DNA from 3 places in the Rhizobium sp. 3T7 genome. Region 1 is predicted to be linked to each of the others. Evidence: riboswitches for the same ligand, from Rfam matches in the RefSeq annotation. Region 1 holds a riboswitch; each other region holds the start of a gene.

Region 1 (10,460 bases):
TGCCTCGCAGCGCATAATCCAATCGCCCTCGACGAGATCCCCGCCGATGGTCTCATCGGTCCTTGCCTCGAAGATTGCCTCATAGAGGCCTGGCGGCAACGCATCGATCAGGTCGATGTTGCTGGAGAGCTCTCCATGCTCCTTGCGGGCAACGCTCGCGGACACGAAGATCCCGAGATGGCCAACGGTTTCGTGAACGGTGTAGACGATCGTCTGCCCATGCGACCGTATCTCGTTCACGTCATCATAGAGGTCCAGGATCCACCCGAGCGCCTGTGCGGGGGGCGTGATGTTGTCTCCCTTGGAGCAGAAGACCACGATCGGCGCACGAATATTGCGAAGATCGATTGCCTCACCATTGGATGCCTCGATGCGGCCTGCCGCGAGATTGTTGCCAACGAAGAGCTCGTCGACGATGAACTGGATCTCGTCGGCGTTCAGGCTGACGTGCCCGCCCCACCACTCCTCGAAGCCGAGATAGCGCGGCGCCTCAGTGTCGATCTTCGAGTAGAGATTATACTGCTTGGTCCAGAGCGTGTTGGCAGGGTTCTGGTTCTCGAAATTCTGAACCAACCAGGCGCCGTCGAACTGTCCGTGGCCAAGGTCGCTCGTCAACGCGGTGAGCCAGGTGCCGCCCAGCAACCCGCCCGTATAACGCATCGGGAACTTGCCGCGCTCACCGGCCCAATAGGAAAGCGGCGCACCGGCAATGATAATCGATCCGAAGAGTTCCGGGCGCATGGCGGCGAGCATCATGACGGCCCAGCCCGCCTGGCAATTTCCGATCACACAGGGCTTGGCGTCCGCCTGCGGCTGCAGCGCAATGACTTTCTCCAGAAAGACCGCTTCCGCCAGAGCAATGTCTTCGATCGTCTGTCCCGGCACCGGCTGCGGAAGGAAGCCGATGAAATAGCATGGGTGCCCGGCTCTCAGCGCGACGCCGATTTCGCTGTCCGCCTTGAACCCGCCGATGCCCGGTCCGTGCCCGGCTCTCGGATCGACGACAACGAAAGCTCGGCGTGTCTGGTCAACCTCTATTCCATCAGGCGGGACGATCCGGACCAGCGCGTAGTTGACGGGCCGCTCGAACGTACGCCCGTCGAGCACCATTTCGGGTGTGAAGCTTAGCACATGCGGCGCCGTCGCTTCGGCATTAGCCCTATATTGGTTGCCGCGTTTGCGCATGACATCCCAGAACAACACGCTGCGCTGGGCAGCATCCAAGGCATAGTCGAAAGCAAGACCGGCTGGGCCAAACTGAGCGGCAAAACTGGTCGTCGGAAGATAGGAAGAGTACCGCATGCCAAAGCTCCCGCATCCACCCTCTCAGCGAGGGATCAAAGTCCTATGCCCGGGATAGTATTCTCGGTCCACGTCCGCTCTGTGAATGGACAGCTCGCGCCGTAAGACACATGTTTTGTTAGCAGACGCAGCATAAGCGCATTCGGTGGAGCACCCAACGTATTTTACGGTAGCATACGCCGTTCCTTGACAGCGCCACGGATGGTCGGTGCCGGTTCTTGGTGAGGTATTTGTCGATGAGCAACAGGCCCGAAGGGCACCGTACCTCGGGCGTTCGTTCAGCCCGCCATGCTTGGGCCCAACAGCAGCATCGTCAGGCGATAATGTATTGAATGTTGCACCGCCCATGGATCAAGGACGTCTCGACATGCGCCTGCACGCCGAACACGTCGCCGATCAGATCCCGCGTCAGCACGTGCTGCGGCGTCCCCGTCGCAACGATTTTACCCCGCTGGAGCACAGCCAGCTGATCGCAGAACATGGCGGCCAGATTGAGATCGTGCAGCGCGACGATGCAGGTGACGCCGAGCCTGGAAATCAGGCCCAGGATCTCGAGCTGATGCTGGATGTCCAGGTGGTTTGTAGGCTCATCAAGGAGTAGTTCGGTCGGGCTCTGCGCAAGGGCACGCGCGATATGGACACGCTGCCGCTCGCCGCCGGAGAGCGTCTGCCAAAGTTGCCTCGCTCGGCCTTCCATGCCGACGCGCGAGAGCGCCTCATCCACGGCAGCATCATCCTTTGCACCCAAGGGCGACAGGAGACTGCGATGAGGCGTGCGCCCGAGGCGCACAACATCCTTTGCGGTCAACTGCGTCTCGGTTGTCGCCTGCTGCTCGACGAAAGCAACACGGCGCGCGAGATCGCTCCGCGCCATAGTCGAAACGTCGCTCTCGCCCAAACGAACAATGCCGCTGCGCACCTTCCGCAACCGGCAGATCAGCCGCAACAGACTCGACTTGCCGGATCCGTTGGGCCCGAGCAGCCCGAGAACCGTTCCTGCCTGCACCGTCAGGCTGACGCCGTTGAGGATCAGCGAGTTGCCTGCTGTAAAGCTCACATTGTCGAGGCTGATGCTCATGCCGTCCTCCGAGCGCGATAAAGGATGACCGCAAAGGCAGGCGCGCCGAACAAGGCCGTGACGACCCCGATTGGCAAGACTTGTTGCGGGATGATGATCCGCGAGATGATATCGGCGCCGACCATGAAGATCGCGCCGCCGAGCACGGTCGCCGGAAGCAGGCGATCATGCGTGGGCCCGACGAGGAACCTCGCGGCATGCGGGATGACCAGTCCGACAAAACCGATTGCGCCAACCATGCTGACCACGGTTGCTGTCATCAGCGCCGTTGTTCCAAGAAGCACCACCTGCACACGCCTGACCGCAATACCCAACGATGCCGCCGCGTCCGTTCCGAAGACGAAGGCATCCAGCGCCCGCACATGGAACAGCGAAACGATGAAGCCGAGCACCGTCACCGGCACGGCCAGATAGACGTCAGGCCAGCGGACACCGCTCAGCGAGCCAAGCAACCAGAACATGACGCCCCTCGCCTGCTCGGCATTTGCCGAGGTCGTGACGATATAGGAGGTGGCCGCATTGAAGAGCTGCGATCCGGCGACGCCGCAAAGAATGATGCGCTCGCTAGTGCCTCCGGCGCCTGCCGCAAGAAAGGCAACGAGCAGGAAGGCGATCACGGCGCCGATAAAGGCGCCGCTGGACAGGCTGAGAACACCATAGCCGAAGCCGAGCAGCATCACGCCAACAGCGCCGGTCGAGGCTCCTGCGGAAACGCCGAGCACGTAGGGTTCGGCCAACGGGTTGCGCAGCAACGCCTGCAGAACCGCGCCGCTGAGCGCGAGCGACGCCCCGGCACTTGCGGCCACCAAGGCTCGGCTCAATCTATAGTCCCAGATGATGCCTTGATGGATGCGGCTAAGCTCGAAAGTCGTACCGAGGAGGCGGTTCGACACCGCTTTCGCGGTCGTCGCCAACGGGATCGATATCTCCCCGATCGAAACGGCGAGACCAATCATTAGAGCAAGCAGGGAGAATGCAGCAACGGCGAGCGCACCATGCGCCCACCGTACCGACTGCCTGAGAATGGCGCCGCTCACTGCGCCAGACCGAAGGAACTGATGCCCTTCGCCAGTATCTCGATCCCGTCGATCGTCCGAATCGTCGGGTTCATCGATTGGGCATCCATCATGACGAAGCGCTTATTCCTGACGGCATCGAGTTGGCTCGTGACCGGGTCCTTTGCCAGAAAGTTGAGCTTTACCGTGGGGTCATCCGCCCCATAGCGGCGCCGGTCCATCGTGGCTACGACGATAACAGCTGGATTGGCCTCTGCAATCGTCTCCCAGCCGACGAGCGGCCACTCCTCGTCTGTCGCGACCACATTCTTCGCACCGAGCATCTTCAGGATATAGGCCGGGGCGCTGTTCTTTCCGGCGATGAATGCATCGCCGTTGATTTCCTTGCTGGAGAACCAGAAGACGACCGGGAGGTTCTTCGCAGCGGTACCGGCAACCGATGCGACAGCCCGCGCTTCGCGTTGCTGCAGTTCGGCGATGAGCGCATTGCCGCGGTCCGTGATGTCGAAGATTTCGGCCAGCTCAGCGATCTCCCGATAGATCAGGTTCATCGTGAACAGTTCCTTGCGAACGCCGTCGCCGCTGTCGGCATTGATCTTGGCGACGCAATCCGCCGGCGCGATGTAGGTATTGATGCCGAGTTCGGCGAATTGCTCCCGCTTGCCGATGGACCCTTGCTGACCGACGTGCCACTCAAACTCGGCGGCGACCAGATCCGGCTCCTGACCGACGACGGATTCAAAGCTCGGATCGTTGTCGGCAAGCCGTTTGATCCTCGCGTTGACTTCGGCATATTGCGGCAAAACCGGGCCGACCCAGACTGCCGTTCCGGCAATCCTGTCCGCCAGCCCGAGCGAGAAAAGAACTTCGGTCATGCCCTGACCGACCGATACGATTTTCGCCGGCGCCTTATTGAAGACGACCTCGCGGCCGCAATTGTTGATGGTCAATGGATACTGGGTGGCGGCAAGACTTGGCGCTGCCAAGCCAAAGCCGAAGGCAAGCGCAATGGCTGCAAGAAATCTACGCATAGGGAATCTCGATTAGGAGGAAAGGGGCCAGCGTCTATTGCCGGCGTAACCGCATGGAATGACGGCACGCCGAGTTAATGCTAGCGGCGGAAAACCCAATCGAGACGGATGTAGGCTCTATATCGGTGAAGGCTCAGGTCAATCATGGCTGTTCCTTTCCGGGCATCCCCGCCCGGGTGATTGGATCGTGATTGACGGCAGGTCTCCTGGCTCACGGATATATGCCTTCATCTGCCTTCCCGCGATTTGGTTCGCAGTGACATGGTCCTAATCGACCTCGGATGAGCGACAATCCGCCTACAGTTGCGGGGGCAGCCACGGTTTTGGTCCCTCTTGGGTCGTCCTCACCGTGTTCCCTATTAATCCCCTTAGAGTCGTCCTTGGGGAACCGTCGCGCTCAGTTACGCCGGCGAGCCGTGCGACGTCAAGTCATCGATTGGTTGGCGCTCGTGCGGGTTGGCTCTGCTGCATATCTTGAAACCCGACCTCAGGACATCCTCGGATGTTGGCAAAGGTGATCTCCCGACGATCGCCCCATTCGGTCAGTCCCCTCAGCGTCAGAACGTTCTCGTCACGATAGACAAGGTCGGTGCGGTAGATGCCAGCGCGGCGGGCCCGGTTCTGCGCCTGACTGACGTTGCAGGTGCCTTCCGATGGCGACACATGCCAGGTGCTCGTACCACTGCCGTTGGATTGCCAACCGCCTGACTGACAAAAGGCCGCTGCTGGTAGAAGGACCACGAAGATCCCCAAGGTCGTATGGAAGGCCGCTTTCATGATCCCCTGCCCCGGTTGCGCGCGAAGTGTTGAAGCGCCGAGTTGATGCGGCCAAAATAGACGGACCTGTGCATTGCGCAATCATCAACAGACTGGGCCGCACGCCAGTTGCGACAAATCGCAAGGAAGTCGCCCATCAGCGTTGATGATCGGTTAAAACTCGCCTGTGGGCCGGAGCATTCGCCGTCTCGACGCCGACGATTGCGCTCCGGCACGGCCAGCATCTATCGTGCTGGCTCTCCTTCTGGGCCACCGTGGCCAAGCTTGTCGGGAAGCGGCTGCCCTTTCGGGGTGAACTCGAGCGACCCAGAATTGATGCAGAAGCGCTCGCCTGTCGGCGGCGGGCCGTCGGGAAAGACGTGCCCCTGATGCGCGTCGCAACGCGCGCAAACGATTTCCGTTCTGAGCATGCCGTAGCGGGTATCACGAACGCGCCGCAGGTGATTGTCGGCTGCCGGGGCCGTGAAGCTCGGCCAGCCTGTACCGCTTTCGAATTTCGCAATGGCCTTGAACAGCGGAAGGCCGCAGAGCCGGCAGGTAAAGAACCCCTCGCGTCGCTCGTGGAGGAACACGCCACAGAATGGCGCCTCCTCACCATGCTCCAAAAGCAGATGGCGATCCTCCTCGCTGAGGTCCGCCACAAGCTGCTCCATCTGTTCCCGAGTGGGAGGGGTAAGATCGAACTGCAATTCGACGACGTCACGCATTCCTGGTTCTCCTTCGATCCCGGCGGTTTCCCGAGACCTTCTTCGCGCAGATTACCGTCACCAAAGAGACGGCGCCGCTGAAGCGCCGTCCTAACCGCCCCTACGCCGACCGCAGCGAGTGGAAGGCTGCTCTGAGCTCCGAAGCGAAGCCCTTCGGCTGCTCCCAGGCAGCAAAGTGCCCGCCCTTGTCGAGCTTGTTGTAGTGGATGAGCTTCGGATAGGCGCGTTCCGTCCAGCTGCGCGGAGCCGCATAGATCTCATCCGGAAAAATGCTAACAGCGACCGGAATGGTGACATTCTTGACGGCAAAGAACGCCAGCTTGTTTTCCCAGTAGAGCCGCGCCGACGAGACGGCCGTGTTCGTCAGCCAGTAGAGTGTAATGTTGTCCAGGATATCGTCCCGCGTCAGGCCTTCGGCCTTTCCATCGAAGACGCGTGCGATCATCTCGTAGCTGCGGATATCGTGGTCGATCATCCATGCTGCCAGACCGACCGGCGAGTCCGCGATCCCATAGAGCGTCTGCGGACGGTTCGCCATTTCGATCGCATAGCCAAGCCCGTGCTTGTAGAAATCGTCCAGTTGATCATAGGCATGCTGTTCTTCGGGCGAGAGGCCTTTCGGTGGCGTGCCGCCGGGTTGAAGCGCCGCGGCGATATCGGCTGGAACGGTCGCCGGCATGTTGACATGAATGCCGATCAATTCCGGAGGAGCGATCAGAGCCATCTGTTCGGTTACCGCATCGCCCCAATCGCCGCCCTGCGCCACGTATCTGGTGTAGCCAAGCCGCTTCATCAATTCGATCCAGGCGTGCGCAATGCGGATCGGGTCCCAGCCGGTCGTGGTTGGTTTACCGGAAAAGCCGTAACCGGGCATCGACGGGATAACCAGATCGAAGGCATCCGACGCCGTGCCGCCGTGCGCCCTCGGGTTCGTCAGCGGCTCGATGATCTTCAACTGCTCGATGACAGAGCCCGGCCATCCGTGTGTGACGATGAGCGGCAGCGCATCCTTGTGCTTCGAACGAACGTGAATGAAGTGGATGTCCACCCCATCGATCGTCGTCGTAAACTGCGGCAGAGCATTCAGCCGGGCTTCGACCTTGCGCCAATCATATTCGTTTGCCCAGTAGCGAGCGAGTTTCCGGGTCGTTGCATACTGTACACCTTGCGAACTGTCGGTCACCGTTTCCGGCTCCGGCCATCGGGTTGCGTTGATCCGCTGGCGCAGAGCGGCAAGCTGCTGATCAGAGGCCTTGAATCGGAAGGGGTGGATTGCATTGCCGTCGTCAGCCGCTCTAGCGAATGATACCGGCAGGAGACTGACGACGCCGGCAACCGCCGCGGAGCCAAGCAGGCTACGCCGTGTGATCGATGATACTGGAGCTGTCATGATATCCTCCTGTGCTTGAGGTTGCTCGGGATGCGGGCACGATTTCACCGAAGGCGGCGCGCATCCCGTTGCATGATGGTGTTGGCGATACCTTTGGATTGGTTCTCGCCGAGAGCGTTCTCATCCCTTCAAACGAGGTTGAGCGCCACGTCGATGTTGCCGCGCGTTGCCTTGGAATACGGGCAGATCTCATGCGCTGCGTGGATGAGTTCTTCGGCGACATCACGCTCAATGCCCGGCACGCTGACGTTCAGGCGTGCGCGGAGGAAGTAGGAACCACCGTCGGCGTTCAGATCGATTTCCGTGTCGATCTCGGGCTCAACGGGCAGCTTGATCTTTCTTTGCGCTGCAGCGACCTCAATGGCACCAATGAAGCAAGCCGACCATGCAGCGCCGAAGAGGCGTTCGGCGGCCGGGTGCGGCTGCGACAACTGAAGGTCAAGCTCGCCATCACTGCTGCGTGTGAAACCATTGCGACCGCCCTTGTTGTGGGTCTTGCCGGTAAAGAGGAGTTTCTCGGTCATGGTAGAATCCTTTCTGGGGTTTGTGCATCGTATCCGCTTTAATCGGATGCGAGCTAAATAGGCCGATGAAAATGCATTGTCAATACCATTGCGATTTAATCGGATGCGATTTATATAAAAAGCATGACGAACAACCAAATAGGATCTCCCATGTCCGCATCCAAAGCCGCCAAGAACCTGGAGACAGGGGCGCCCTCTTCCGGCGAGAGCGACAGCAAGAGCAACAAGCTCTCCAACTTTCTATGCTTCGCGGTCTACTCGGCAAATCTGGCCTTCGGCCGCGCATACAAGCCGATCCTGGACAAGCTGAACCTGACCTACACCCAGTACATCGCAATGGTCGCCCTCTCCGAAAAGGACGACCAGACCGTGGGAACGCTCGGCGAAAAGCTCTTCCTGGAATCAAACACGCTGACGCCGATGCTCAAGAAACTTGAGTCCCTGGGCTATATCCAACGCAAACGCGATCCCGCTGACGAGCGGCAGGTACGACTGAGCCTGACGCCGGCCGGACGCAATCTGGTTGAGGCGGTTCCCGGCGCGCCACTGGTGGAAGCCACCGGCCTCGGCGAGGACTTTCCGGTCGTGCAGAAATCCGTGGTACGGCTGCGCGACAACCTCCTAAAGGCAACGCAAGACGGGCCGGCGAAAGATTGATCATTCTCACTGCTATAAGCGTCGATATATGCGGCGCTCGCCTGGCACGCGGGACGAGAGCGTCGCGCATTTGGCGCGCTGGCAACAATCCGCGACCAACCGGCGGGCAGGATTGGTGGTGGCGGCAGAGCATAGATGGGCTATTCGGCTTCGTTCCCCATCTTCACCAAGCCGACCCCGAAGAGAAGCGCGCGCCGCGAAAAGACGTTGAACACTGCACAAGTTGGAGTGGCTGTCAGAAGACTTTTGCTCCTTAGAGCAGCGATTTCGGCTGGAATGAGCCATTTGCGGTCATCATCCGACAATGGCGTCCGATTGCCAATGGCAGAAGGCAGGGTTGCATCACTCAGGCTTTTAATAAAGGGTAATGCCGTCGCGAAAAACGGCAGGCCGATTTCAGCCGCCGAATACAAGTCGGACGAGCACATAGCTCCGGCTCGGCCAGCGTCTCCCGAAGCAATCGCCTGATACGATCAGGCTACAGCAATCATCAGCGCTGCGGACGCTGCATGCTTGCATTTGATAGGAGCGCTGCAATGCGAAACCCAATTACGATCATCGGTGCTGGTCTCGGTGGCCTTACGCTAGCCCGTGTTCTCCATCTTCACGGCATCCCCTCGGTCATCTACGAATCCGAAGCCTCGGCGAGCGCGAGAACGCAGGGCGGGCTACTGGATATCCATGAATACAACGGCCAGATTGCCCTTAAGGCCGCAGGACTTTTTGAGACCTTCCTTGGCCTCGTCCGCCACGGCGAAGATGCAAAACGGGTCGTTGATAAGGACGGTCATATCCTATTCGACAGTCCTGGCGACAACGTCGCCAATCGTCCTGAAATTGATCGAGGCCACCTTCGGAACATGCTTATCGGCTCGCTTCCCCCGGAAACGATCAAGTGGGGCCACAGGGTCACATCGATAGCCCCGCATGGCGCAGATCAGCACGAGGTCGCTTTTGCCAACGGTTCAACCGTCCTTTCTGATCTGCTTGTGGGTGCCGATGGCGCGTGGTCGAAAGTTCGTCCGCTTTTGTCCCCTGCTAAGCCCCTCTACTCAGGCACATTGTTCATCGAAACCATCCTTTTCGATGGCCACACGCGCCATAAGGCAAGCGCGGAAGCAATAGGAAGTGGCACGCTTATGGCAGTCGCTCCGGGCAAGGCCATCTTGGCGCACCGCTATGCAAACGGAATGCTGCATACCTATGCGGCCTTGAACAAGCCGGAAGACTGGGCGAATTCAATCGACTTCACCCACCCGAAGGCTGGCTTGGCTCGTATCGCCGAGCAATTCGAAGGATGGGCTTCCCACCTAACCGCCCTTATCACAGAGGGTGAGGCCGATCCCGTGCTTCGCCCAATTTATGCGCTGCCAGTCGAGCACCAATGGCGACGAGTACCCGGCGTGACGTTGCTTGGCGATGCGGCACATTTGATGTCGCCGTTCGCGGGAGAAGGTGCCAACCTTGCCCTGTATGATGGCTACGAGCTTGCAAATGTGCTCATCTCGACGCCCGATGATGTGGAAGCCGCGCTTGCGCTCTATGAAATGAACCTCTTTCCCAGAAGCATGAAGGTCGCCGAAGAAACCGCACAGAACCTCAGCCGATTTCTTGGTGATAATGCCCCTCACAGCGTAGTCGCTCTCTTTAGCAAACATCGCGGAAAGTAGGCGTTAGCCGGTCCGGGTAAGTCGGCTTCGGGCCGACTGCAGACGACGGTGTGATCTCGTCCCGCCGAGAGCGCCCCCAGGAAAAAACGCGAACAGCGCTTGACCTCGACACGCCGATTAGAGAAGCACCGCTGGCTACGAGCCGCGGCGCAACCCTTGAAGAGAGATTCGGCTGATCGAACAGCCGAGCACCGGAATCACCCGAAGCCCCTGGAAATCGCAAAGCCGATCGGGCAGCACCGGATATTATTCCGAATGTCGCCCGATTCCAACAGAGCCACACCTACCGTGATGACACCATCGGAAGC
Region 2 (10,460 bases), on a different contig from region 1:
AGCAAAGGCGCACAGTAGGACAAAGCACTGAGAAGCCGGAAGCGCGGTGGCGCCCCCTCACTTGCTGGAGGATTTTGAGCGGGAATCATGGGGTGACCTGCAGGAAACTGAACGTTGCCTATCACGTCAACCTAAGGGCGACTATGGCAAGAAATTGCCCATCTGAAACGTTTTAGAAAATAAACAGGCCTGTCGCAAAGACACAACGGGCTAAACTGATCCATGGAATTGGGGATCGAAAGGCCGCGTTCAGGCGGCCTGCTGCGCCACGTCCTTTTCGTGATGGCCGATCGCCATCGGGATCGGCTGCATGCCGCTCGTTGCACGCCACTCGATCAATTCAAACGTGCCGTCCTGATGCTCGGCAATCGCCGTGCAGCTTTCGACCCAGTCGCCGGTATTGATGTAACGGATGCCGTCCATTTCCTCCATCACCGCGTGGTGGATATGGCCACAGATCACGCCGTCGGCACCGTGCTTGCGAGCTTCTTCGGCGACGACCCGCTGGAACTCGCCGATGAAGTTGACTGCGTGTTTGACCTGCAGCTTGGCCCATGCGGAAAACGACCAATAGGGCATGCCCATCCGGCGGCGGATGGCTGCCAGGCCGACATTGATCATGATCGCCATGTCGTAGGCCCAGTCGCCGAGATAAGCGAGCAGGCGCGCGTTGCGGACGACGACGTCGAACTCGTCGCCATGCAACACGAGGTATTTCTTGCCGTCGGCCGCCTCATGCATCATCCGCTCAGCAACCTCGATGCCGCCGAAATGGGTGCCCGGAAAATCGCGAAGGAATTCGTCGTGATTGCCCGGGATATAGATGACCCGCGTGCCCTTGCGCGCCTTACGCAGCAGCTTCTGGACCACATCGTTGCAATCCTGCGGCCAGTACCAGCTACGCTTCAACCGCCAGCCGTCGACGATATCGCCGACAAGAAAGATGGTATCCGCCTCGTGATGCTTGAGAAAATCCAGCAGGAAGTCCACCTTCGCGGCCTTAGAGCCGAGATGCACATCGGAAATGAAAAGCGTACGGAAGTGCCGCGTATCCATATTGTCCCTCACAAGCATCCTGCTCATGTCCCATCGTTCACCTGCCCTTCCAAAACCAGAGTCGTGTTTCAGGAAGATGACATGTCGGCGCTACGGTTGATTTTCCCGGTTTCCATCGAGCCTCGCCGCGGCCGCGGCAGATTTGCGCTGTTTTCGCATTTCGAACGGAAATTCCGACTGTTCCGCCACCCCGTTTGATGTATTGAAGGCAGTTCAAAGACAGCATGCGGCAGCCCGGAGGCGATGATGGATCATCAGGAAAAGTCCAAGACGGAAAAGAATCTGGCAGGTGGAAGTCTCGACGAGCAGGCGCTCTACTTCCATCGCTATCCGCGTCCGGGCAAGCTCGAAATCCAGGCCACCAAGCCGCTCGGCAACCAGCGCGACCTGGCACTCGCCTATTCTCCGGGCGTTGCAGCGCCCTGCCTGGCGATCCGCGACAATCCCGAGACGGCCGCCGACTATACGTCTCGCGCAAATCTCGTAGCGGTCATTTCCAACGGTACGGCCGTTCTCGGCCTCGGCAATATCGGCCCGTTGGCATCGAAGCCGGTCATGGAGGGCAAGGCCGTCCTCTTCAAGAAGTTCGCCAACATCGACGTCTTCGACATCGAGGTCGATGCATCGAGCGTCGAGCAGATGGTGTCGACCGTCGCCTCGCTTGAGCCGACCTTCGGCGGCATCAATCTCGAGGACATCAAGGCGCCGGAATGTTTCGAGATCGAGCGTCGGCTGCGTGAAACCATGAAGATCCCGGTCTTCCACGATGACCAGCATGGCACCGCCATCATCGTTGCCGCCGCCATCCTCAATGGTCTGGAACTGGCGGACAAGAAGATCGACGAGGTCAAGATCGTCGCCTCGGGTGCCGGTGCTGCCGCCCTTGCCTGCCTCAATCTCCTCGTCACGCTCGGCGCCAAGCGGGAAAACATCTGGGTCCATGACATCGAGGGCCTCGTCTACGAAGGCCGCACCGAATTGATGGACGAATGGAAGAGCGTCTACGCGCAGAAGAGCGACACACGCACGCTCGCCGAAAACATCGGCGGTGCCGACGTCTTTCTTGGACTTTCCGCCGCCGGCGTGCTGAAGCCGGAACTGCTGGCGCAGATGGCCGAAAACCCGCTGATCATGGCGCTCGCCAACCCGACGCCCGAGATCATGCCCGATCTCGCCCGCGCCGCGCGCCCCGATGCCATGATCTGCACCGGCCGCTCCGACTTCCCGAACCAGGTGAACAACGTTCTCTGCTTCCCCTATATTTTCCGCGGCGCGCTCGATTGCGGCGCAGTGACGATCAACGAAGAGATGAAAATGGCGGCCGTGCGCGCCATTGCAGCACTTGCGCGCGAGGAGCCTTCCGACGTCGCCGCACGCGCCTATTCGGGTGAAACGCCGGTCTTCGGCCCGAACTACCTGATTCCCTCGCCTTTCGACCCCCGCCTGATCCTGCGCATCGCCCCGGCCGTCGCGAAGGCAGCCGCCGAGAGCGGTGTCGCCCTGCGCCCGATCAGCGACTTCGACGCCTACCTCGACCAGCTCAACCGTTTCGTCTTCCGCTCCGGTTTCATCATGAAGCCGATCTTTGCCGCGGCGAAGAATGCCGAGCGCAAGCGGGTGATCTTCTCCGAAGGCGAGGACGAGCGGGTGTTGCGCGCCGCACAGGTCCTGCTGGAAGAAGGAATTGCCAAACCGATCCTGATCGGTCGCCCGCAAGTCATCGAGACTCGCCTAAAGCGCTACGGCCTACGCATTCGTCCATTGGCCGATTTCGATGTCATCAACCCGGAAGACGATCCACGCTTCCGCGAATATGTCGATCTCTACTTCTCGCTCGTTGGACGTCGCGGCGTCATTCCGGAGGCAGCGCGTACCATCGTTCGTACCAACACGACTGTCATCGGCGCCCTGGCCGTGAAGCGGGGTGAGGCAGATGCGCTCATCTGTGGGCTGGAAGGCCGCTACGAGAAACATCTGCGCGACGTTCGCCAGATCATCGGCAAGCGACACGACGTGTGCGACTTCTCGGCGCTCAGCCTGCTGATCTCGCAGCGCGGTGCCACCTTCTTCACCGACACCTACGTCACCTTTAATCCGACTGCGGAAGAGATTGCGGAGTCCACGGTTCTTGCCGCCGAGGAAATCAAGCGCTTCGGCATCACGCCGCGAGCTGCCCTCGTATCCCATTCGAATTTCGGTTCGCGTGAGTCCGAGAGCGCGACGAAGATGCGGGCCGCTCTCAAGCTCGTGCGTGAGGCGGCGCCGGATCTCGAAGTCGACGGCGAAATGCACGGCGAAAGCGCGATCTCCGACGCCCTGCGCAAGCGCGTCATGCCCGACACGACCCTGCACGACGAAGCGAACCTCCTGGTTTTCCCGAACCTCGATGCAGCCAACATCACGCTCGGCGTCGTAAAGTCGATGATCGACGGGTTGCACGTCGGGCCGATCTTGCTCGGTGCAGCCCTGCCCGCGCACATTCTGGCGCCGTCCGTCACTTCCCGCGGCGTGGTCAACATGGCCGCCCTCGCTGTCGTGGAGGCTTCACAGCCGGCGTGATTTGCCGCAGATCGAGAAAATGCGGTAGGATTCCGACCGCAGCTCGTTAAGACAAACGAGCTAGCAATGAAGGCGCGGCGAAAAAGCCGCGCCAGACGACCCTGCTATTTGCTCATCGATGGGACGATGCCTTGAACCGCTGGATTCTGTCACTCATAGCCGCATTTACTTTGACCGGCCCGAGCTACGCCCAGATGCCGGCAATCTGTGGTGATCTGCGCGCCCGCCTTGCCGACCTGCCGCAGATCATCGGCAGCACGCCCGAGGTGCGCAAGTACGCCAGCGCTATCGCAGAACAGAACCTTGAGCTTCGCAAGGTGCGCAGCGATCTGCGCCAGAGCGGCTGCACGAGCGGCAGCATGGTGGTGATCGGCGACGACGACGGATACTGCGGGGAACTCGAGCGTGCAGAATCCAAGATGGTCGACAATATCCGCTATCTCCAGCAGCGTCGCGACGAGCTGCGCGGTCAAAGCGAGGATGTCCGCACGAGGAACGAACTTCTTGCCGCGCTCGATGACAATGGCTGCAACGAGGAACAATGGCCCGCCGACAGCGCCGAAGGATATGCGCCGCCACCAAGTATCGAAGATCAGGCGCTGCGAAGCGACACGTTCATTCCGTTGGGTGGTGATCCCAGCCGGCGCCGCGATGGTCTCCCGGGCATGTCGCCGCTCTCTCATCTGAACACCGTCTGCGTGCGAAGCTGTGACGGCGGCTTCTTTCCGTTGAGCTCGAACGCAACATCCCAGGACTTTGCCCGCGATGCCGACACCTGCTCGAAGATGTGTCCCGGCATCGACACCGAGCTCTTCTATCACGACGTCTCCAGCACCGAGACATCGCAGATGATCTCCGCGGCGACAGGCGCGCCCTACAGCGCCATGCCGAATGCCTTCGCCTACAAGAACCGCAAGCCCGGCGAAAAATCGTCCTGCAGCTGCGATCTCAACGCCTACTACGAGCGGATGCGAAAAAGCCAATCCATCAGCGAACCGCCGCAGGGGTCGATCACCACGATCGAAACCAAGAAGCCCGAGACCAAGAGCCCGACCGCCGCACTCGCGGTTCCGCAGCCACAGGTGCCTGACAGGCCTTACGACCCGGCAAACAAGGTCCGTCAGATCGGCCCGCAGTTCCTGGCGGGCGACCAAGGCACGATCGACCTCAAGAACCCGGCAAAGCCAGGTCCCCAACCGCAGCAATAGTAGCCGCCCAGTCTGCAGACTTGCCCCAACGATCCATAAACACAAGCTCCTCCAGCGGTAGGCGCTGGCGCCAACCTTTGACCGCCAGTTCCGGTTGGTCATAGAGCTGATCGACGTAGCCTAGGCACAGCCAGGCAACGATCTCCACCCGCTCGGGAACGCCGAGAATCCCCTTGATATCGGACTCGTGAAAGATGCTCACCCAGCCGACCCCGACACCTTCGGCGCGCGCTGCCAGCCACAAATTCTGCACGGCGCAGACCGTTGAGTAGGAGTCCATTCGCCGGTTGTGGGTTCGTCCGAGAACGACATCACCGCAGCGATCGGGATCACAGGTGACGCAAATGCTGAGCGGTGCGGCTCGGATGCCCTCCAGCTTCAGCGACCGGTAGAGCTGCTGTCGCTCCCCCTGAAACATCTCGCCGGCCTCGCGATTAGCGCGATCGAACGCCTGCCAAACCGCCTCCTTCATCCGCTGATCGCGCACCAGGATGAAGTTCCAGGGCTGCATGAATCCGACAGACGGCGCGTGGTGCGCAGCCGTCAAAAGCCTGCTGACGACGTCGTCGGGTATGGGATCCGGGAGAAACTCCGAACGCACGTCACGGCGCGTCGAAATCGCCCTGTAGACGGCGTCACGGTCCTCGGTCGAAAAGGCTGCAGCTCCCGACAGGGAGCTTGAATGGTCTGGTCGCATCGTCAATCCCCAACAACACAACCGCCCGCCGTCCACGCGGGTCAGTCTATGATGTCGGGCCGGTCTTCTGACTTGGCGTCATCCGACTGCCGCGCCTTCCCGGTACTGGACCAGTGGCGTGTTGCGGCAGTCGTCAGCCTTACAGCGTTGGGCACGTTTCGGTCTCTCACCGAATTCCCGATTCTCCCGCCTGAGACGGGCACCCGACGGACGGTCTATGCCGGCAAAAATCACGCGATGCAATCCCTCAAGAAGAGACCGGGTAGTAACGCACATAGGCGAACTCATCGCCCGACGGCGACCAGTTCGGCACGTTGATCGTTCCCTGCCCGCCGAAGAGATCGAAGAGTGTTGTCAGGTTGCCCCCATCCATGTCCATCAGCCGCAGCCGTACATTGAGATCGCGCGGGTGGTCGAAGACGTCGGGATCGTAGGAAAGGACCAGGACTTTATCGTTGTTGGGCGAAGGATGAGCAAACCAATTCCCATAATTGTCGCTGGTGATCTGCTCGAGGCCGGTCCCATCCGGGTGAATGCGCCAGATCTGCATGAGGCCTGTGCGGCTGGAATTGAAGTAGATCCATTGGCCGTCAGCGGAGTAGTCCGGCCCGTCATTGCGCCCCTCGCCGTGCGTCAATCGCTTTTCTTCGCCGCCATCCACGGAAATCGTGTAGATATCGAACAAGTCGTTGCGGATGCCGCAATAGGACAGTTGCGTCCCGTCGGGCGACCAGCCGTGCCAATAGGATGGCTGATTTTGCGTCACCAGACGCGGCGCGCCGCCTTCGGCGGGTAACACATAAATCGTCGACTTACCGAACTCAATCTTATCGGAAATGACGATCTGACGGCCATCAGGCGAAATGCCATGATCATTGTTGCAGGCCGTGGCAAAGCCGGTATCGACCTTTTCGACCTTGCCCGAACCGTCAAGCGCCAGACGGTACAGAAGACCGTCACCGTTCAGCAGAAGATAGCTACCATCGGGTGAAAAGTTCGGCGCCTCCACGAGTTGCGTGGTTTGCCAGACGACGCGCGCCTCGCGTGTCGTGATGTTGTAGATCTCGACGGAACTGCGCAATCTGAATCCTCCTGACATCGACCTCCGTCAGACCTACGACGGCCCGCCACGCAGCACAAGCAAATGCACCACGCCAGCTTCCACTGGACGTGTCTCTTGGGCGATCGGCGCCTTATCCACCACTCACAAATGCGGGAAACCTAACGGTTCATCTAGCATTCATGACGAGGATGTGACAGTTCGGTGAAGCTTTTATGACGTTGGAGTTTTCCGGTTGATCGCGTTGGTAATGAGGTCTGCAGCGGCAGCGCGCTTTGCGTCGCTTTCCACCGATTTCGGAGGAAGCGTCCGGTCGCCTGCTATACGCACAGCGCTCGGCGTCGCTCTTTGCGCCCTGCTTGCTCTCTTTGCTACGGCCGCGGTCGAGATAATTGCCCGCGATGGGCTGACCGACGTGCGCGAATTCCTGACATCGCCGGCGCGTCCCGGAATGACGACCGTTGTGATGTTGACTGTCCTGATGCTGTCGCTCGATGCCGCCTTGGGAAGACAATTCATTTCGGCGTTGATCGTTCTACCGCTGGTCTTCGTTCCCGCCATTGTCTCCAACCAGAAGCAGCATTACCTCACGGACCCCCTTTATCCATCCGACGTTCTTTTCGGGCGCCAGATCATGGAACTGCTTCCTGTCATGGTGCGCGACCGCCCCTGGACTGCTGTTGCGATGGTTGTCGGCATTGCCCTTTCCGCTGGCGCGATTGTCATCCTCTGGCGCTTCGCCTGGCGCAACTTCCCGAAACTCTCAAGGACCTCTCGCCTCCGCCACCTGTGCGTCGGCCTCCCCGTTATCGCGGCTTTCGGGTCATTAATGGACTATTCCCAGTATTCCTTCATCCGCGACCGCCTTCAGGTGGTTCCGATGATGTGGGACCAGAAGGAAAACTACCGCAGCAACGGCTTCATCCTCGCCTTCATCTTCAATATTCCGATGGCCGACGTTGCAGCACCGGCCGGCTTCGGTACGCAGGCGCTTGATGCTATCCCCGGCCGGAACTACGGCTATCTCAGCGGCCCACGAGAAAAGCCCGACGTGATCATGCTGATGAGTGAATCGTTCTGGGATCCGACCCGACTGAAGACGCTGAGCCTGTCGCCCGATCCCATGCCGACTATTCGCGCCGAGCAGTCTGGCCATGTATTCTCACCGGAGTTCGGCGGCATGACCGCCAACGTCGAATTCGAGGCGTTGACAGGCTTTTCCAATGCCTTCCTACCATATGGCAGCATCCCCTATCAGCAATACATTCGTCGCGATGTTCCCTCGCTCGCCACGTTCTTCCGCGGCGAGGGCTATGCGGCGCGCGCGCTGCATCCATTCAGCGGCTGGTTCTGGAACCGCAACGAAGTCTACAAGGACTTCGGTTTCGAGCAGTTCCGCTCTGAAGAAACCATGCCTGCGATGGAAAAGAGGGGTATCTTCGCTTCGGATGAGTCGCTCATGAAGGAGATCATGCGCGAGGCCGACGGTATTGATCGTCCGTTCTTCTTCTTTGGTGTCACCCTGCAGGGACATGGTCCCTACGAGCCGAACCGTTACGTACACAACACCGTCGACATCAAGGGCAACCTGAACGATGCGGACCGGGCCACGCTGGCCACCTACACGCAAGGGATCAAGGAAGCCGACGACAGCCTCAAGATGCTGATGAATTGGGCCGAGAAGCGCGATCGCGAGACGATCATCGTCCTCTGGGGCGATCACCTTCCGCCGCTCGGCAACGTCTATATGGCGACCGGCTACATGCCGGACCAGGTTGCCACGCGTAAGGCATCGGTCAGCGTCATGAAGCAGGAACACGAGACGCCGCTCGTCATCTGGTCCAACAAGAAAGGCAGCAAGAAGGACGTCGGCACGATCAGCCCATCGCTGCTGCCCTACCATCTCTTGAAGTTCGCAGGCTTCGAGCATCCCTACTACACGGGCTTTCTCGGCCGCGTGCGGAAGAAGTACAGCGTCATCGATCGCTACCAACTAATTGCGCGTGACAACACGCCGTCGCCCGATTGGGTCCTGAAGCCGAAGAACCTCGATCCTCTCGTACGGGACTATCGATATCTCCAGCACGACATCATGTTTGGCAAGGCTCAGACGCTCGGTCGCTTCTTCCCACAGCATGCCTGGCTGTATGCGCAAGGCACGTAAGAGAGCGGCACAAGCCCGCATTGCAATTTGAAAACATTACGGAATACTGGCGCCCGAGCGATCTAGCATTCGGAGTTAGCCATGCATAATCTATCGGACTTCATCCACCATCACTTCGACAAACCTGTTGACGAACTCGGTGAGATCGAGAAGCGCGTTCTCGCAAAAGCCCATGAGCGTAAGATAATCTCGACCGATATCAATGCGGCCTTGCAGGCGGAATCATCCACCGGACAGCGCCTGGCGGATTCGATTGCCCGCGTCGGCGGCTCATGGTCGTTCATTGTCGCCTTCTTCCTGTTCCTGGTCTTCTGGTGCGTCGTAAACACGGTCGTACTACTCACACGCGCCTTCGATCCCTATCCCTTTATCTTCCTCAATCTCGTGCTCTCGATGCTTGCCGCAATCCAGGCTCCCATCATCATGATGTCGCAGAACCGGCAAGCAGAGCGCGATCGCTTCGAAGCGGCGAAAGACTACGAAGTCAATCTCAAAGCTGAACTGGAAGTTCTTTCTCTACATCAGAAGATAGATATGCGCGTGCTCACCGAAATTGCAGCACTGCGCGAAGACATCGAGCGACTGAATCAGCGTCTGCCCAGTTGATGGAACGATCGGGGATCGCTTGAATTTAACTATACCGACCGATTAACGATCCGCTAGCCAAGTCTCGCATTGAAACACCATCACAAATGTAAGAGGAGCAATTGGAACCAATCCGACCGACCGTACGAGACGATGCTCACTGGCCGACTGCATACACGCGATGAAATTCTTCATCATCCCCTGTTTCTGTCGATCGAACGCCAGATAGCGCGCCATCTTATCGGCATTCACAAGCGCGCTCCTCGTCTTGCCCGCCTCGCCGCCTCGCATCAAAAGTGGCTGCTGACACAAACGCTGTTCGCCATGCATACCGGACGCGATCGAGGCAATCCCGTTTCAGGGCTCACGGCCGGTCGCATGATGCAGGTCGCCAAGGAATTTGACCTAGCCAGCAAAAATACCGCGGCCTCGTTTCTTGCCGAACTCATCGCCTACAAATTTCTACGGGATGCTCCTGATGAAACGCCCGATCGGCGCCTCCGTCGCCTCGAAACGACCGAACTCAGCGAGGAGGCCATGGCCTCCTGGTTCCAGGGGCATATGGCCTGCCTCGACCAACTCGATGGCGGCAATCGTGCAAACCTGACTGCAGACACCCCCCGGCTCTTTCATCTCGCGCAGCCGCGTGCTGCGCGTGCTCTCATCCAGGAGCCGATCTGGAAGGAGCCACGGAGCAGTATCGGCCACTTTCTTTGGTCCGATGTCGGCGGCCTCGTGCTGCACGATCTAATCAGTCGCCTCCCCGACGACGCGCGGGAACACGACCGCATTCTGCTCAAAGGCGTGAGCATCAGCGAAATCGCCAATGAATTCGGCATCTCCCTCACCAACCTGAAGCGGATGTTCAAGAAAGCCCAAACCGATAACCTGCTTGGCTGGGAAAGTCCCCGCAACCGCGGTGCATTGTGGCTCTCGCGCACATTCATCGAAGACTATTTCCACTGGCAGTCCGCGAAGTTCGCCGAATTGGACAGCGCCATCCACTGGGCGGCCGGCCAAATCCCCTAGCACACACCACCAATAGTCGCATAGCTGCCGATGCCAGATGGCGGTCTGGCCGCAGACGCTCGGCATCAAGACCGGCGAGGCCGACGTGCGTGCTACCTGACG
Region 3 (10,460 bases), on a different contig from region 1:
TGCTCACCGCATCGCAGATGAACAGCCCGATGCGGGCTGTGGCCGAAAGTATCCGCTTTGCCTTTGCCGAAAAAGCAAAAGCCGTTGCTGCTTGACAACTAAGCGGGGACCTCTTTTCTTCCTCCGGGGTTTAACGCGCGTGGTGGAAACCTCCCGCGCCCGGACGATTGAGAAGGAAGGATTTCATAATGACGACAATGGCTAAAATCGGCTCCGCCCTCGCAATACTGCTCGTGCTTTCTTCGTGTGGAAACACGATTCGCGGCATCGGTCGCGACACGGCAAATGCCGTAAACGCGACTCAGGATGCAGGTCGTTCGGTCGGTCGCGCGGCCACGAGGTAATACGGCGTCAGATCGCTGCCGGCGGGTAGGCCTTTTTGAGCCCGCCGGAACGCGAAAGCCCGGTCCGGAAAGCTGCATAGGCGGGATGCTGGCTTGATTTCGCGGCCTCCATGAGGCGTATCTGCAGGCGAGCGGGTGCTGCCTCGCCAATCCATTTCCCAAGGTGATCGAGTTTCAATGTGTTCAGGAACGATGCGCTCGCGGCGTTGTCCAGGTGGCGATGGAGGCCATCGATGAGGTTCTCATCCTGTGCCGCGGTTTCCATCAACAGGACAATGTAGGCTTTCTCCTGTTCACCGAGGTTCGCAAACTTTGAGGCGATCGTGTCTCGGTCTGGAAATGGAGCGGGTGTCATCTCTATTCTCCTGGTCTGGGGCAAACGACTTGGCACGATTTGGGCACAAACAGTCGCTGCTTATAGGAAAACCACAACGCCACAGGGAAGACGTTCTCGTCGCGCGTTCACTCTTATGCGCGGATCTATCGTCCGGCGGGCTCGCCTTAAAGCCCGGCCTTGACCTTCTGGGCGACATCGGCAGGAACCCATTTGGTCCACAGGGCGGCATAGTTCTGGAGGAAATAGATCGTGGCCTCCTCGTTGCTCTTGTGGTTCTCATCCTGCCAGGCAAGCACTTCGTTGATCGTCGTGTTGTCCCATGAGCGGACCTTGAGATAATCCATCGCCAACCCGGCCCGATCGGCGAAGCTCTTGGTCACGATCGTGTAGGCCCTGGAGACTGGGTAGGAGTTCACCTGCGGTCGAGCGCAGCCAGGGACCGATGTGCAGCTGTCCCATTCTGCCTTGTTATGACCGACGCCGAAGCTGAGGAGAGTCATGTCGTATTTGCCGAGGATGGCTGTCGGGGCCCAATAGTAGCCAAGCCAACCGGTCTTTTTCTGGAATGCGGCTGCGATGGAATCATCAAGTTCCTGCGGGCTGCTGGTTTCGACAAGCTGAAACCCGTTCTTGTCGGCTCCCAGCGCGCGGAACAGATTTGAAGTCGATATCTGGCAACTCCAGCCGACGGGACAACTATAGACCGCGCCCTGCGAGGAATTGCCCGGTGCCGGGAAAAGTTCGGGATGCTTGAGTGCGTCCTCTACGCTGCGGATATCCGGATTGGCATCGGCAATGAATTTCGGTATCCACCAGCCCTCGACGGCGCCCTCCGAGAGGATTTCGGCCGCCTGGATCAGCTTGCCCTCCTTGACTGCGCCATCGAGTTCGGTGCGCACTGAATTGATCCAGAACTCGGACGCGATATCTGGCTCACCTTTTGCGTTCATCGAGAGGAAAGTCGGCATCGTGTCCCCCGGGACGATCTTGACCGAGCAGCCGTAACCCTTCTCGAGAATGAACTTATCGAAGTTGGCGGCAATACCGGCCGAAGCCCATTTCATTTCAGCGATGGCGACGTTGCCGCATTCGGCAGCCTGCGCGGTAGCGGCGGCTGCACAAACTCCTGCGGCGAGCAGGATTGACGTGCAGAGAAATCTCATCTTGCGTTCCCATTCTTGCTGCAGCGGCCACAACCTAGGCGTTCCACACCCTGCGGAGGTCCTCGTGCTGTTGTCCGGGCTTTTGCTGTGGCGCTCGTCTTGGCGCCTTGGAAGGCAGCCTACGCGTTCGGCTGCGGAAATCAATTGTCTTCTGTGCTTGAGGCGTGAAGTCTAAACATCTGATTTAATATCGTTAATGCTAGTCTCACCAAAAGGTTGGCGCGAGCGTTCAGAGATTGTGTTGGTAGCTTTGTCAGCGGCGCCTCGATCGAGAAGAAAAGTCAGAAAATGCCAAAATTCATCTTTGCTTAAGGGCTTGCTAACCCTCCGGTAACGATGTGGCGCTATCTGTTGTTGCGTAGCGGGGGACACCGCTGCTTCTCCGGATCAGGTAGTGCGTCCCGGGGAACGTGAGCTTCGCCGTGTGTGGGCGAATGCGCCAGCGTATTTCGGCAGGCCGCGCAACCTTCAACGGTTGACGCGGCCTTCGCATTTTCGGCGCCTGCGATTGACCGCAACCTTGACGTCGTTGTAGGCCGAGGCGAATTTCTCCGGAGTTCTGCGACAATGACCAAGGCCATCATGCTCCAGGGTACCGGCTCCGACGTCGGCAAGACCGTTCTTGTTGCGGGGCTTTGCCGGCTTGCTGCCAATCGCGGCCTTTCGGTCCGTCCCTTCAAGCCCCAGAACATGTCAAACAATGCCGCTGTCGCTGATGACGGTGGTGAGATCGGCCGGGCGCAATGGCTGCAGTCGCTCGCCGCGCGGGTACCGTCCTCCGTGCACATGAATCCTGTGTTGCTCAAGCCGCAATCCGAATACGGCAGCCAGATCATCGTCCAAGGCAAGGTCTGGGGGCAGGCCAAAGGGCGGGACTATCAAAAGCTCAAGCCCGCACTCCTCGACTACGTGATGCACAGCTTTTCCGAAGTTTCGATCAGAGCAGACCTTGTAATCGTGGAAGGCGCCGGCTCACCTGCCGAAATCAATCTCAGGGCCGGCGATATCGCCAATATGGGATTTGCGGCACACGCCGGTGTGCCCGTCGTCCTGGTGGGCGATATCGATCGGGGCGGTGTGATCGCTTCGCTGGTCGGCACACATACGATCCTATCCGGGGAAGACCGGGCAATGATATCCGGCTACATCATCAACAAGTTCCGCGGCGACGTTTCGCTGTTTGATGCAGGGATCGATGCTGTAGAGGATCATACTGGGTGGCCATGCTTCGGTGTGGTGCCGTGGCTCAAACACGCTTCGCAATTGCCGGCCGAGGACTCGGTGGCGCTGGAGCGCCTGGCACGAGGCGGTAAGGCTGCGCTGAGGATTGCCGTACCGGTCTTTTCCCGCATCGCGAATTTCGACGATCTGGATCCGCTGGCTGCGGAGCCGGATGTCGAGTTGGTTTTTGTCCGCCCCGGCGAGCGGCTGCCGTCGGACGCCCGTCTGGTCATCCTGCCCGGTTCGAAGTCGACGATATCAGACCTGGCGGATATGCGCACGCAGGGTTGGGATGCCGATCTCCTGGCCCATGTGAAACGGGGTGGCCGGGTCTTCGGCATTTGCGGCGGCTATCAGATGCTCGGACGTAAGGTCCGCGACCCCTTGGGCATCGAGGGAGATGCGGTGGAGACTACCGGTCTCGGCCTACTGGATGTCGAGACGGAGATGGCACCGGAAAAGACGGTGCGGAACAGCGTCGCCGTGGCGGTGGAAGACGGCGCGCCGCTTGCAGGCTATCAGATCCACCTCGGCATCACCGTCGGAGAGGATTGCGGCCGGCCGTTCGCGATCATCGATGGAAAGCCGGACGGTGCAGTATCCGCAGACGGCCGGATTGCCGGCACATATCTGCACGGGCTCTTCACGAGTGACATTTATCGTGCCAATTTGCTGCGAAGTTTCGGTCTTTCGGGCGAAACGAACGATTACCGGGGGGGCGTCGAAAAAGCCCTTGACGACATTGCGGCCGAGTTGGAAGCCTGTCTTGACCGGCGCTGGCTTGACAAGCTCTTCGGTTAGATCTCGCCAGATATTTCGCGGCGGCGGCGATCGAGTTCTTCGCTATAGCGGCGGAGCGTATAGGCCTCGCTCAGCTGCCCGACAACCTTGCGCTCAATCAGATTGTTGACGACGGCCAGCGCTTCGCTTTCGGTCTTGTCGAAGATGGCGGCTGCCTGCTTGGCGTTCATCTGCGGCTGCAGGAAATCGTTCTTGTAGCGGATGAATTCGCTGAGATCCTTGCCGGTGTCGTCGGTGTCGGTCAGGTTCGCGTAAATATCCGGAACGAGCACCAGGCCGCTGTATTTGCCCGTGTCGTCCACCAGGACGACCCGCTGCGCCGAACCAATGGGGAAGCGCTCCTTGAACTCGTCGATCGAGAGAGTGGCGTTGGCGGTCTTCACATCGGCGCGCATCAGCCGGCCGACCGTTAGGTTGCGAATCCAGCCGACATCGTGGGCGCTGCGAATGCTCTCGCCACGCAGGTGGAAGCGCCATGTTGCGAAGGAGTAGCCGAAGGTGCTGCGCACGACGAGTGAGGAAGTGATGACGGCCGCAAGGACAAGCGCCGTGATCGGAAAGTCGCCGGTGATCTCCAGCGCCAGGAACGTCATCGTCAGGGGGCCGCCAATAACGGCGACTGCGAGCGAACTCATGCCGACGACCGCGTAGATGACGGGTGTCAGCGTCGCATGGGCGAAATAGGGTGCGGAATAGGCAAATAGCTTGCCGAGCAACGCCCCCATGAACAGCGACGCGAAGAAGAGGCCGCCTCTGAAACCCGAGCCGATCGAGATCGCGGAGGCGAAGGCCTTGAGGAGAAGCAGCCCAATGAGGACCGGAATAGCGACATCGCGCCCGAGATTGAGGTGCAGCGCTCCGTGTCCCGCTGACAGGACCTGCGGCGTGATAAGGGCCAGGAGACCGACGACGATGCCGCCAAGGGCAGGGCGCAGCGGTGTTGCGATGGAACTCCGGCGCGCCAGTTCCTCGATCGAGGCGACGCCCTGCATGATGAGAATGCCAACGCCCGCGCAGACGGCACCGAGCAGCAGAGCCGGGACATAGTCCGCCGGCATGACCGAGCCGAATTCGCCAACATCGATCAGGAAATCGCTGCCGGCCAGCAGCCGCGCGACCTGGGTCGCGACCAGTGCGGAAACGACGACCGGCGTCAGCGAGACGATGGTGTATGTGCCAATGATGAGCTCGAAGGCATAGAAGGCGCCGGTCAGCGGCGCATTGAAGGCCGCGGCAATCGCACCGGCCGCGCCGCATCCGACGAGAACGCGCAGGTCCGACCGGCGAAGCTGCAACTTCAGGCCAAGCTTCGAGGCCAGACCGGCCGCCAGCTGTGTGTAGCCGGCTTCCAGGCCCACCGAAGCGCCGAATCCGTTCGAAACTAGGTTCTGGACGGCCACCAGAATGCTGTCGGTGAGCGATAGCCGACCGCCATGCAGAGCGTTTGCCTCGATCGGGTCCACCATCGGCTTCTTACGGGTCTTGGCGAGGATGAACAGCAAAAGCCCGAGCAGGATGCCGCCGCAAACCGGTGCCGTCAGCAGCAGGAACTTGTTATCGATCTGCGAGGAGCTCAGCCTCTCGACGTCGCTGATTCCGAAGATCAGCCTGTGCATTGCACGGGAGGCCAGGCTCATGCCTGTCACAGCCAGCCCGGAGATCACCCCGACGATCGCGCCGGCGATAACCATCCCCATTTCGCTCCGCCGCAGCAGAGCGCGCATCCGCCCGATATCGAGAAGGGTGTGAAACGGGCCGAAGCGGCGGATATCGACTTTCAGGAGCATGGCAGGGAAACTAGGCGGGCGCTGGCGCGGTCAAGTGCGGTGAGGGGAAGGGCAATCGGTGGCGCGACCCGCTTGCGATGCAATTGCGGCAAAAGACCGGCGCTGGCAACAATTATTTGTGACGTAAGCCACTGATAAAAGACGATAAATATGGTAGAGAAGGTCGTCTAGACCGCGGCCCGAGGCATGCAATGTCGTTGTCGTGAGTGATGGCTCACGATTGACTTCGCCAGTGGCCTTGCCTAACGATGACTTCACAACGGATGGTTCCGGACCGGTTGAATCGGTACGGATGAAAAGGGAATGTGAAGCGGTGGACCCAATCCGGGCACCGTCATCATAGCCGACCCCGCGACTGTAGAGCGGTCAGGGTTTTCCGTCCGGCGTTGGTTCCCCGTGGTTGACGGTCTGCAATAGTGCAGGCGGGCGGCGCGGAAGCGGCGACGGAAAAGTCACTGGCAGTGCATCATGATCAACCGGGGCTGGACGCCTCTTAACGTCTACGAATCGTCCGCCTTTTCATGAAATGCAGCCGGGAAGGCGAGGAAGATCCGCTGGCACGATCTGGGCGACCGGTTTCCGGTCTGCCCCGATCGCAGCTAAAATCCGCGAGCCAGGAGACCTGCCAATCGTGCCGGGCGAACAGCCCATTCCTGGGCGATGCCCGCTGCCAGCACGGAGGTTGTCATGGCTGAAAGAGAGACTTTCCGGCTGCGTCTTGCAGCCGCTCCGGCTTCTCGCGGAAGACTTCCGCAGATCGGACAGTACTTTCCATGAACCCGATATCATCCGGCGCGACCTTCGTCTTGGGCGGTGCGCGCTCTGGAAAATCACGTTTTGCCGAGCAGTTGGTCGTTTCGACCGGTCTGGAGCGCCATTATGTGGCAACGGGCCGGGCTTGGGACGACGAGATGCGCGTCCGGATCGACAAGCACAAAGCCGACCGCGGCGATCTCTGGCATACCCAAGAAGAACCGCTCGATCTTGTCGGATGCCTGCGGGCGATCGATGGCCAGGGGCGGGCGATCCTTGTCGATTGCCTGACGCTTTGGGTCACCAATCTGATGATGGCGCAGCGCGACATGGGGGCGGCGTTCGCCTCGCTTGCCGCCTACGTGCCTAAGGCGCGTGCGCGCCTCGTCATCGTTTCCAATGAGGTCGGTCTAGGCATCGTTCCGGAAAACCGCATGGCGCGGGAGTTCCGGGATCATGCCGGCCGCTTGCATCAAATGATCGCGGCTGAAGCCGCGGATGTGTATTTTATCGCGGCAGGTCTGCCGCTGAAGATGAAGGGTTGAATTTCATGAACCAGCAGAAAATCCCGGCGACCGTGATCACCGGCTTTCTCGGCGCCGGCAAGACGACGATGATCCGCAATCTGCTTTCCAATACGAACGGCAAGAAGATCGCGCTGATTATCAACGAGTTCGGCGATCTCGGCGTCGACGGCGAGGTGCTCAAGGGCTGCGGCGCCGAGAATTGCACCGAGGACGACATCATCGAACTCACCAATGGCTGCATCTGCTGCACGGTTGCCGACGACTTCATTCCGACGATGACGAAGCTTTTGGAACGCGAACAGCGCCCCGACCACATCGTCATCGAAACCTCCGGCCTCGCGCTGCCGCAGCCGCTCGTTGCCGCCTTCAACTGGCCCGATATCCGCACACAGGTCACCGTCGATGGCGTGGTCACCGTAGTCGATAGCGCCGCCGTTGCTGCCGGCCGCTTTGCCGACGACCACGATGCCGTCGAGGCCCGCCGGGTTGAGGACGAGTCGCTCGACCATGAAAGCCCGATCGAGGAGCTTTTCGAGGATCAGCTGACCTGCGCCGATCTGATCGTGCTCAACAAGACCGATCTTCTCGATGCGGCAGGCCTCGGTCGCGTGCGCGACGAGGTCGCTTCCCGTATTGCCCGCAAGCCTGTCATGATCGAGGCGCGCAATGGCGAGGTTCCGGCGAGCGTGCTGCTCGGGCTCGGCGTGGGTACCGAAGACGATGTGATCAACCGCAAGTCCCAACATGAACTCGAGCACGAGGACGGCCTACCGCACGACCACGACGAGTTCGACAGCTTTGTCGTGGAACTCGGCCCCGTTGCCGATCCTGCCGCCTTCGTGGGCGCGTTGAAGTCGATCATCGGCCAGCATGACGTGCTGCGCCTCAAGGGATTCGTCGATGTTCCCGGCAAGCCGATGCGTCTGCAGTTGCAGGCGGTCGGAAGCCGCATCGACCACTATTTCGATCGCGCCTGGGCGCCCGGCGAAGCGCGCGGTACTCGCCTGGTCGTCATCGGCCTGCACGAGATGGACGAAGCGGCAGTTCGCAAGGCGATAGAAGCGCTGGCATAAGGCAGACCAATGCATCTGCTCCTGGCACAGCAGGGAACGATAAGTGACGGCGAGGAGGCGATCGATCTTGGTCAGTCTCCGGGCGATGTCCTCTTTTTGTCGGCGGCCGACACCGAACTTGCTGCAGTGGCGGCCGCGTATGACGAGGCGGCCGCTGGCTTCGGGCTGCGGCTGGCAAGCCTGATGAGCTTGAAGCATCCGATGTCGGTCGACGCCTATATCGAGCGGACGGCCCGGCATGCGAAGCTGATCGTCGTCAGGGCGTTGGGTGGCGCAAGCTATTTCCACTATGCACTCGAGGCGCTTCATGCGGCGGGAGCGCGCCATGGCGCGCTTATCGCCGTGCTGCCGGGAGATTCGAAGCCGGACGCGGGTTTGTCGCCGTTTTCGAATGTTCCGCTTGAAGATTTAAATGCCCTCTGGGCCTATCTCATCGAAGGTGGCGACGCCAATTCACGTGCGTTTCTCGCTTATGCCGGCGCGATGCTTTCAGGAAGTGAAAAGCCCGAAGCGGCATCGCCGCTGATGAAGGCCGGGATCTGGTGGCCGGGCAAGGGCGTCGTTGGTGTCGAGGAGTGGAAAGCGGCATGCGATGAGCGGCTTCGGTTCCTGCAGGGGGCGTCGCATTCGCCTGTCGTTGCAGTCAGCTTTTATCGGGCGCTCGTGCAGAGCGGCGAGACCAGGCCTGTCGAAGCCTTGATCGATACGCTGCTGGCCGAAGGCATCCGGCCGCTGCCGGTGTTTGCCTATAGTCTCAAGGACACGGTGTCGAAGGGCATTCTCGAAAGTGTCTTTGACCTCATCAAACCCGAAGTGGTGATCAACACGACGGGCTTTGCCGTATCTGCGCCGGGCGCGGATCGTGAACCGACCGTGTTGGAAGCCAACGACGCGGTCGTGCTTCAGGCGATCTTTTCGGCTTCATCGCGTCAGGCCTGGGCCACCTCCTCGCAGGGGCTTTCCGCGCGCGATCTTGGAATGAATGTTGCGCTGCCTGAAGTGGACGGACGGGTACTTGCCCGTGCGGTCTCCTTCAAATCCGCGGCTCGCTACGACGCGAGGGTCGAGGCCAACATTGTCGGTAGCGAGCCCGATATCGAGCGGATGCTCTATACGGCCCGGCTTGCTGCTAACTGGGCGACGCTGCGCACGACATCCGCCGGTGACCGGCGCATTGCGCTTGTCATGGCGAACTATCCAAACCGCGATGGGAGGCTTGGCAATGGCGTCGGGCTGGACACGCCTGCGGGCACCGTCGAGGTGCTTAAGGCAATGCGCGCCGCCGGCTATAGAGTGGCGGATGTGCCGGATGATGGCGACGCGCTGATCCGGCGGCTTATGGAAGGCCCGACAAATTCCGGCACGGATGGGAAGCTTGTCCGAGAAGTGCTTTCCTTGAGTCGTTACAAAGCTTTCTTCGCAAGTCTTCCCAAAAAGATTCAGGATGAAATCGGTGCGCGCTGGGGTGCGCCCGAGACCGATCCCTATGTGTTGAACGGCGCTTTTGCGCTGCCGTTCATGCGGCTTGGGGAGGTGCTGGTCGGCATCCAGCCGGCGCGGGGCTACAACATCGATCCGAAGGAAAGCTATCACTCGCCGGATCTCGTGCCGCCGCACGGCTATCTCGCCTTCTACGCTTTCCTTCGCCACGAGTTCGGCGCGCACGCCGTCATCCACATGGGCAAGCACGGCAATCTCGAGTGGCTGCCAGGCAAGGCGCTGGCGCTCTCCGAGAAATGCTATCCGGAAGCCATCCTCGGCCCGATGCCGCATCTCTATCCCTTCATCGTCAATGATCCCGGCGAGGGCACTCAGGCGAAGCGTCGCGCTGGCGCCGTGATCATCGACCATCTGACACCGCCGCTGACACGTGCCGAGAGCTACGGGCCGCTGAAGGATCTGGAGGCGCTGGTCGACGAATACTACGAGGCGTCGGGTGGCGATCCGCGCCGCATTCGGCTTCTCAGCAAGCAGATTCTCGACCTCGTGGCGGACATAGGTCTCGACCGCGATGCCGGTATCAACAAAGGCGAGAGCGAAACCGAAGCGCTGAAGAAGCTCGATGCCTATCTCTGCGACCTCAAGGAGATGCAGATTCGCGATGGCCTGCATGTGTTCGGCGTCTCGCCTCAGGGCCGACTGCTGACCGATCTGACCGTGGCATTGGCTCGGGTCCCGCGGGGCCTCGGCCAGGACGGCGACCGCAGCCTCCAGCGGGCGATTGCCGCAGATATCGGCCTGGATTTCGACCCTCTCGACTGCGACTTGGCCGAGCCTTGGGCCGGGACGCTTCCGGATAGTCTTGCTGATACCACAGACGCGATCTGGCGAACGAACGGCGATACTGTCGAGCGGATCGAACTGCTTGCGGCAAGGCTGGTCGCAGGCGAGTTCGTTTGCCCGGAGGATTGGGAGGCCACAGGCGCGGTGCTTGCGGAGATCGGACTGCGGCTC

What was found. Region 1 has a riboswitch for cobalamin ahead of K9B32_RS19310 (ABC transporter substrate-binding protein). Riboswitches for the same ligand answer to the same signal wherever they lie in the genome.
Region 2: another riboswitch for cobalamin. It lies ahead of bluB (5,6-dimethylbenzimidazole synthase); the one in region 1 lies ahead of K9B32_RS19310 (ABC transporter substrate-binding protein).
Region 3: another riboswitch for cobalamin. It lies ahead of cobU (bifunctional adenosylcobinamide kinase/adenosylcobinamide-phosphate guanylyltransferase); the one in region 1 lies ahead of K9B32_RS19310 (ABC transporter substrate-binding protein).

The regions. Positions count from the first base shown of each region.
Region 1 is NZ_JAIQXS010000014.1:62,173-72,632, reverse strand. Features, by position in the region: gene K9B32_RS19325 (DUF3141 domain-containing protein) at 1-1,302, opposite strand, end outside; gene K9B32_RS19320 (ABC transporter ATP-binding protein) at 1,616-2,380, opposite strand; gene K9B32_RS19315 (FecCD family ABC transporter permease) at 2,377-3,417, opposite strand; gene K9B32_RS19310 (ABC transporter substrate-binding protein) at 3,414-4,427, opposite strand; cobalamin riboswitch at 4,606-4,835, opposite strand; gene K9B32_RS19305 (hypothetical protein) at 4,857-5,204, opposite strand; gene msrB (peptide-methionine (R)-S-oxide reductase MsrB) at 5,429-5,911, opposite strand; gene K9B32_RS19295 (epoxide hydrolase family protein) at 6,012-7,301, opposite strand; gene K9B32_RS19290 (organic hydroperoxide resistance protein) at 7,430-7,825, opposite strand; gene K9B32_RS19285 (MarR family winged helix-turn-helix transcriptional regulator) at 7,976-8,482, shown strand; gene K9B32_RS19280 (FAD-dependent oxidoreductase) at 9,019-10,152, shown strand; gene K9B32_RS19275 (DUF3095 family protein) at 10,436-10,460, opposite strand, start outside.
Region 2 is NZ_JAIQXS010000001.1:386,801-397,260, reverse strand. Features, by position in the region: gene K9B32_RS01990 (MFS transporter) at 1-89, opposite strand, end outside; gene K9B32_RS01985 (UDP-2,3-diacylglucosamine diphosphatase) at 250-1,056, opposite strand; gene K9B32_RS01980 (NADP-dependent malic enzyme) at 1,303-3,615, shown strand; gene K9B32_RS01975 (DUF2865 domain-containing protein) at 3,747-4,823, shown strand; gene bluB (5,6-dimethylbenzimidazole synthase) at 4,783-5,520, opposite strand; cobalamin riboswitch at 5,560-5,742, opposite strand; gene K9B32_RS01965 (TolB family protein) at 5,768-6,601, opposite strand; gene K9B32_RS01960 (LTA synthase family protein) at 6,831-8,744, shown strand; gene K9B32_RS01955 (DUF1003 domain-containing protein) at 8,826-9,350, shown strand; gene K9B32_RS01950 (hypothetical protein) at 9,483-10,358, shown strand.
Region 3 is NZ_JAIQXS010000001.1:260,965-271,424, forward strand. Features, by position in the region: gene K9B32_RS01285 (LysR family transcriptional regulator) at 1-95, shown strand, start outside; gene K9B32_RS01290 (entericidin A/B family lipoprotein) at 189-344, shown strand; gene K9B32_RS01295 (hypothetical protein) at 352-699, opposite strand; gene K9B32_RS01300 (glycine betaine ABC transporter substrate-binding protein) at 846-1,844, opposite strand; gene K9B32_RS01305 (cobyric acid synthase) at 2,412-3,866, shown strand; gene K9B32_RS01310 (chloride channel protein) at 3,863-5,653, opposite strand; cobalamin riboswitch at 5,901-6,298, shown strand; gene cobU (bifunctional adenosylcobinamide kinase/adenosylcobinamide-phosphate guanylyltransferase) at 6,427-6,951, shown strand; gene cobW (cobalamin biosynthesis protein CobW) at 6,957-8,006, shown strand; gene cobN (cobaltochelatase subunit CobN) at 8,016-10,460, shown strand, end outside.